DNA from 2 places in the Paracoccus marcusii genome. Region 2 is predicted to be linked to the other one. Evidence: riboswitches for the same ligand, from Rfam matches in the RefSeq annotation. Region 2 holds a riboswitch; the other holds the start of a gene.
The links. Region 2 has a riboswitch for cobalamin ahead of PRL19_RS05425 (DUF1636 domain-containing protein). Riboswitches for the same ligand answer to the same signal wherever they lie in the genome.

Region 1 (3,399 bases), 820 kb from region 2:
GACGCGGACCGCCCGCGGATCAGGATCACCGCAAAGGCCGGCGCCCCGACCAGCGCGGTCACGACGCCGATGGGCAGGGTCTGGCCGGGCACCAGCATCCGCGCGATCACGTCCGCGGCGATCAGGAAGACCATGCCGATCAGCGCCGACACCGGCACCAGCCGTGCGTGGCGCGTGCCCACCAGGAACCGTGCCGCATGCGGGACGACCAGCCCGACAAAACCGATCGCACCGGTGACCGACACCATGACCGCCGTGGCCATGGCGGTCGCCAGGATCAGCACGGCCTGAACGCGCCGGACCGGCACGCCCAGGGACGCCGCCGATTCCGTGCCGAAGGCAAAGGCGTCCAGCGCGCGGATATGCCATGCGGCCGCGCCAAGGACGGTCACGGCGGCGACCACCGACAGGCCGACATCGTTCCACCGGACGCCCGACAGGTTGCCCAGCAGCCAGAACATGATGCCGCGCGCCTGTTCCGCGCTGGCCGACCGCGCGATGATGAAGCTGGTCAGGGCGTTGAACAGCTGCGACCCGGCGATGCCTGCCAGCACGATCTGCGCGGCACCCCGCGCGCCCGGACCGCCACCCGACAGGCGCGCCAACCCCACCACCAGCGCAAAGGCCGCGATCGCGCCCAGCAAAGCGCCCGCCGACATCGGCACGAACCCCGCGCCGATCCCCGCCACCGCGACCGTCACGGCCCCCGTAGACGCCCCGGCCGAGATGCCCAGCAGATAGGGGTCGGCCAGTGCGTTGCGCAACAGCGTCTGCAGGACCAGCCCCGAGATCGCCAGCCCCGCTCCGCAGGCCCCCGCCACCAGCGCGCGCGGCAGGCGATAAGCCCAGACGATACCCTGATCGATCGGGTCCAGCGGATAGCCCGCACCCAGCATCTGGTTGGCCAGCGCCTGCCAGACCGTCGAGAGGGGGATCGGCGTTTCCCCCAGGGCGGTGCCGGCCAGGGGGGCCGCCACGATCAGCAGCGACACCCACAGCCAGACCGGGGCCAAGGGGCGGCGGACGGTCGGCACCCCGACATCGGCGGTCATTCGGACAGCCCGTCCATGCCCGCCGCCAAGGCCTCCAGCCCGTCGATCATGCGGATGCCGGGATGCAGCGCCTCGGCGTCCAGGATGACGATGCGATCCCGGCGCACGGCGGTCATCCGGCGCGTGACCGGGTCCGTTTTCAGAAAGCGCAGCTTTGCCTCGACATCGTCGGCGGGAAAGCGGCGGCGGTCCATGCGCGCAATCACCAGCACCGAGGGGTCGGCACGGGCGATCGTCTCCCACCCCACGGCGGGCCATTCCTCGTCCGAGGTCACGACGTTGCGCAGGCCAAGGCGGTCCATCATCCAGGCCGGGACGCCCATCCCGCCCGCCATGTAGGGGTCCAGCGCCAGATCGGCCGAGGAGAACCAGACCGCCGCGGACGCATCCGGCAGGTCCATCGCCCGCGCGCGCTCCACGACCGCCGCCTCTCGGGCCTGCAGGTCGGCGATCAGCGCCCGGCCCGCGTCCTGCGCGTCCATGACCCGCGCGATCTGGTCGATGCCGTCCCACAGCGTCGCGATCTCGAAGGGCGCAAGGCGGGTGCCGTCCATGCCCACGCTGTTGTCCTTGCCCTGGCAGTCCGTGGGCATGACATAGGCCGGAATGCCCAGATCGGCGAACTGTCGGCGCGTGCCGACCGCTCCATGGTCCCCAATCATCCAGGCGAACATCGTCGGCACAAAGCCGGGGCGCCGGTTCACCACCGATTCAAAGCTGGGCGTGTCGTCGCTGATGCGGTCCACCGTGGCGTCATCCTCTGCAAAGGCGGGCAGCACCGGGGTGAACCACAGCGCGGTCCCGGCCATCCGGTCCGCCTGGCCCAGCGCATACAGGATCTCGGTCGTGGACTGGCCGATCGATACGACGTTGTCGGGACGCGCGGGGATGGTCACACGGTGCCCACAATTGTCGATCACCAGCGGATAGTCGGTCGGCGCGGCAAGGGCCGCCTGGCCCAAGCCCAGCGCCACCGCGGTCGTCAGGAAGATTCTGGTCGTCATGGTCGTCCTTCATGAAACGAAGGACGGGGCTGAAAAAGGCGCAGCGGCGTCACCGGGGTCCCACCCACCTTCGCGGTCGCGTCGGACGAAGGCCGTGGATCGGCGCATGCGGTCTTTCTCCGGGGCACCCCGCCCGGGTTGGTTCAAGTCATGATGGCAGGTCTCCTGACTTGCGGATCGCGGCCTTCCCCGCCTTCCCGGCGCAGGGGGCGCCAGTGGCATCATGGGGTCGGCTACCGCTTACAGTTGCGGGGGCAGTCGCGGATTCGGCGCCTGATGGCTACACCTCACCACGTTCCCTTTTCACCCTGCCGGGGCCTTGGCCGGCACGGGAACCATCACGGACGGAAATGCCGCCGGGTGGGGACAAAGTCAACCGCCGCGGCAAGCAGCCCGCAGCCGACCCGGCCGCCACGGCCGACGCACTGCGACACCCGCAGCTTATGCCAGCCTGATCCCGGCGACCGGTGCGCCGCAGGTCGAACGCGCTGGCGCCCTGCGGGGGAAGGAGTTGGTCGCAGTCCTTCCTGCCAGGCATGGATGGGGGGTCGGATGCAGGGCGATCCGGCGCCTGACACCGGAGGGCTTCAAATCTTGCCGGGCCTCTTTCGCCACAGGTGGCGAAGGTCCAGCCGGGGATAGTCCCGCTCGATCTGGCTGCCCCAGAACAGGCCTGCGATTGGGGCGTCGGGATGGTCGGGGTCAAGACCATAGTCAATCTGGGCGATGCGTTCGGCCGGCATGTGAAGGGTGTATCGCAGGAACAGGAACTGCTCCAGCCAGGCGTCATGGTCCTTGTTCGTGAACAGGTCCGGGCGGGGGACGGGTTCGGGGTCATGCATGGTGGGTCAGCCTTGGGTGACGGACCCCGATTGTCCGTCAATTCGCCTGCCGGTGCAACATTCCCGTCCCCGAACGAAAAGGGGGCACGCCGCATCCGGCATGCCCCCCGATCCACGGCAGGCGATCAGTAGATCGCCAGGGCCGGGAACAGGATCAGCAGGCCCACCGCCAGGATCTGCAACCCTATGAAGGGCAGCAGGGCGCGGAAGATTTCTCCCAGCGAGATGTCCGGCGGGGTCACCGACTTCAGGTAGAAGGCGGCGGGCCCGAAGGGCGGCGACAGGAAGCTGACCTGCATGTTCATCGCGAACAGCACGCCGAACCAGACGGGGTCGTATCCCAGGCTGACGATGATCGGCACGAAGATCGGCATGGTCAGCAGCGCGATGCCGACCCAGTCCAGGAACATGCCCAGCACGAACAGGATCGCCATCATGAACAGGATGATGATCGTCGGGTTGTCGCTGATGCCGGTGATCAGTTCCGACACGAAGTTGATG
Region 2 (3,399 bases):
CCCATGGCACAGCGGCCACAGGATGGAGTTGGAATAGCCCAGATAGTATTCGTCATGCTCTTGCGGGGTCAGGTCAAAGGACAGCCGCTGGAACGCCGCGCCCGGATGGTCCTGCAGGTCGGGCGCGGGATCGTCCGTCACCTCGCCCGAGAAACCCACCCACACCCCGCCGGAACTGCGCAGCGCATCCTCCAGCGCCACCACCAGCCCGCCCGAGGGATCGTCCCCCAGCGGCAGGCGGTTCGAGACGACGATCAGGCGCGGTTCGGTGGACATGGGCATTCCTCAGTTCAGCGATGCGTCAAGCCAGGCGGCCAGCGCGGCAGGGTCGGACAATCGGTGATGCGCGGCGGTGGGACCGTCGCCGATCTTGATGGCAAAGCCGCCGCGGGCCTGCGCCTCGGCCATGGCGGGTTCGTCGGTGGTATCGTCGCCCGCAAAGACTGGCACGCGCCCGGCAAAGGGCTCAAGCGTCATCAGATGCGCCAGCGCGCTGTCCTTGCCGACGCCACCGGGGCGCAGTTCGACCGCCATCTTGGCGGGCTGCAGCACCAGATGCGGGTTCCGGTCGGCCAGATCCTGCATCACCCCCTCGACAAAGGCGCGCAGTTCGGGGGCGTCCCGATAATGCAGTGCGACGCCGTGGGGCTTTTCCTCGACCAGCAGGGCGGGATGGGGCGCGGCGGCGGCATGGGCCGCGGCATGAAGGGGGCCCGCGTCGAAATCGACCCGGTGCAGGTTCTGGATGCGGCCGGGGCGCAGCGACAGTTCGGCGCCGTGGCTGCCCGCCACGATGCCCTCGAACCCGTCCATATGTCCGCGCAGGTCGGCCACGTCGCGCCCCGAGATCAGCGCCACCGCACCCCCCTGCCGCCGGTACAGCGCCGCCAGCCGGTCGCGCAGCGCCTGCGTGACAACGACCGCATCGGGCCGGGGGGCGATGTCGACCAGGCAACCATCGAAATCGAGAAACAGCGCGGCGTCGGGGTCAAGCGGGGGTGGGGTCACGTCAGGCGGGCTCCGGCGATTGGGATATACCAAAGGGAACCCGTAACTCCCCCCGAGGGTTCACCGCCGCGTGAGGTTTTTTGACCGCCGACCCGCGCGCGTCAGTATTCGACCCCGGCCTGCGCCTTGATCCCAGACCGGAACGGATGCTTGACTTGGGTCATCTCGGTCACCAGGTCGGCGGCCTCGATCAGCGCGTCGGGGGCGCCGCGCCCGGTCAGCACCACATGGGTCATGGCGGGCTTTTCCGCCTGCAGAAAGGCCACCACCTCGGCCGCGTCCAGATAACCATAGCGCAGCGCGATGTTGATCTCGTCCAGCAGGACCATGCGGATGGCCGGGTCACGGATCAGGTCCTGCGCACGTGCCCATCCGGCCTGCGCCATGGCGATGTCGCGGGACTTGTCCTGCGTCTCCCAGGTAAAGCCCTCGCCCATGGCGTGGAACTGGCAGATGTCGGTGAAATGCGTGGTCAGCAGCGTGCGTTCGCCCGTGTCCCACGCGCCCTTGATGAACTGCACAACGGCGCAGGGCATCCCGTGCGCGATGGAGCGCATGATCATGCCGAACCCCGATGACGACTTGCCCTTGCCCGGCCCGGTATGGACGATGATCAGGCCCTTTTCGCCGGTCTTGGTCTCCATCATGCGGTCGCGGGCGGCCTTTTTCCTGGCCATCTTGGCGGCGTGGCGGTCCTGATCCTCGGCGGAAATCGGGTCGGTCTGCGTCATCGGGTCGCTCCTTGCGGTTGACAAACGGCGGGTGCGGGGGTTTGGGTGAGGGCGTGTTGGTTCCTGTCTATGACAGGCGAAGAGGGAATGCGACAGGGCCCCGGGTCACCAGACCCGCGACCCCAAGCGCAGCCGCCCCCGCGACCGTGACCGGAGAGGTCGCCCGATCCACTGGCCCCGATTGGGGCTGGGAAGGTGGGACGACCGTCGGGGCATCCGCCCCTGAATCCGCAAGCCGGGAGACCTGCCAGCACCTGACGATGACGGGCGAACGGGGTGTTTCGCGACCGGCAGGTGATGGCCGGATGCCCCGTGCCGCCTCCTCTCGGACGCCCCTTGCCGCAACAAGGAAGGGGCCGCGATGCGCGCCGTTCTGCATGTCTGCACCACCTGTCGCGGCACCGTGCCCGACCCGGTTCCCGATGCCGCATGGACCGATGCCGCAAGGACGGATGCCCTTGGCCCGGACGCGCCGCGCCTTGGCGCCCGGCTGCACGACCTGCTGTCCCGCACCGCCCCCGACGGCGTCGAGATCCGCCCCATCGAATGCCTTTCCGCCTGTTCGCAGGGTTGTTCCGTCGCGCTGTCCGCGCCGGGCAAGTGGTCCTATGTCTATGGCCGCCTGACGCTGGACGACGCCGCCGACATTCTGTCGGGCGCGCGCGCCTATGCCGGGACCGCCGACGGCATCGTGCCGTGGCGCGAACGCCCCGCCGTCTTCCGCAAGCAGAGCCTTGCCCGCATCCCCCCGCATACCCTGTCGCAGGAGTGACCATGATCGACCTTATCAAGACCCCCGTCACCGTGATCACCGGCTTTCTGGGGTCGGGCAAGACGACCCTGGTGCGCCATCTGATGGCCAACCCCCAGGGGCTGCGCCTTGCGGTGATCGTGAACGAATTCGGCACGATGGGTGTCGATGGAGAGATCCTGAAGGGTTGCGCCGACGCCTCCTGCCCGGCCGAGAACATCGTCGCGCTGTCGAACGGCTGCATCTGCTGCACCGTCGCCGACGACTTCATCCCCACGCTGGAGGCGCTGATGGCGCTTCCCGCCCGCCCGGACCACATCCTGATCGAGACGTCCGGGCTGGCGCTGCCCAAGCCCCTGCTCAAGGCCTTCGACTGGCCCGCCATCCGCTCGCGCATCACCGTGGACGGCGTGATCGCCTTGGCCGATGCCGAGGCCGTGGCAGCAGGTCGCTTCGCCCCCGACGTGGCGGCGGTGGACGCGCAGCGCGCGGCCGACCCCAGCCTGGACCACGAGACGCCCCTGTCCGAGGTCTTCGAGGATCAGATCGCCTGCGCCGACGTGATCCTGCTGACCAAGGCCGATCTGGCCGGGCCGGAAGGCGTCGCCGCCGCGCGCGCCGCGATCGAGGCAGAGCTGCCCCGCCCCCTGCCCATCCTGACCGTGACCGAGGGCGCGGTCGATCCGCGCCTGGTCCTGGGCCTGGGCAAGGCCGCCGAGGACGACCTGGACGCCCGCCCCAGCCATCACGACGGCGCCGACGACCACGAGCATGAGGATTTCGACACCGTCGTCATCGAGTTGCCCGAAATCACCGACCCGGCCGATCTGGCCGCCCGCATCGCCCGTCTGGCCGCCGAGCAGAACGTGCTGCGCGTCAAGGGCCATGTCGCCGTCGCGGGCAAGCCCA

Region 1: linked by a shared signal. The riboswitch ahead of PRL19_RS01420 (ABC transporter substrate-binding protein) and the one ahead of PRL19_RS05425 (DUF1636 domain-containing protein) in region 2 are both predicted to bind cobalamin.

What each region holds. Positions count from the first base shown of each region.
Region 1 covers NZ_CP117466.1:294,407-297,805, forward strand. Annotated here, with positions in the region: gene PRL19_RS01415 (FecCD family ABC transporter permease) at 1-1,052, opposite strand, end outside; gene PRL19_RS01420 (ABC transporter substrate-binding protein) at 1,049-2,056, opposite strand; cobalamin riboswitch at 2,195-2,411, opposite strand; gene PRL19_RS01425 (hypothetical protein) at 2,644-2,898, opposite strand; gene PRL19_RS01430 (TRAP transporter large permease) at 3,024-3,399, opposite strand, start outside.
Region 2 covers NZ_CP117466.1:1,110,759-1,114,157, reverse strand. Annotated here, with positions in the region: gene PRL19_RS05440 (alpha,alpha-trehalose-phosphate synthase (UDP-forming)) at 1-276, opposite strand, end outside; gene otsB (trehalose-phosphatase) at 286-1,008, opposite strand; gene cobO (cob(I)yrinic acid a,c-diamide adenosyltransferase) at 1,110-1,739, opposite strand; cobalamin riboswitch at 1,780-2,005, shown strand; gene PRL19_RS05425 (DUF1636 domain-containing protein) at 2,101-2,511, shown strand; gene cobW (cobalamin biosynthesis protein CobW) at 2,514-3,399, shown strand, end outside.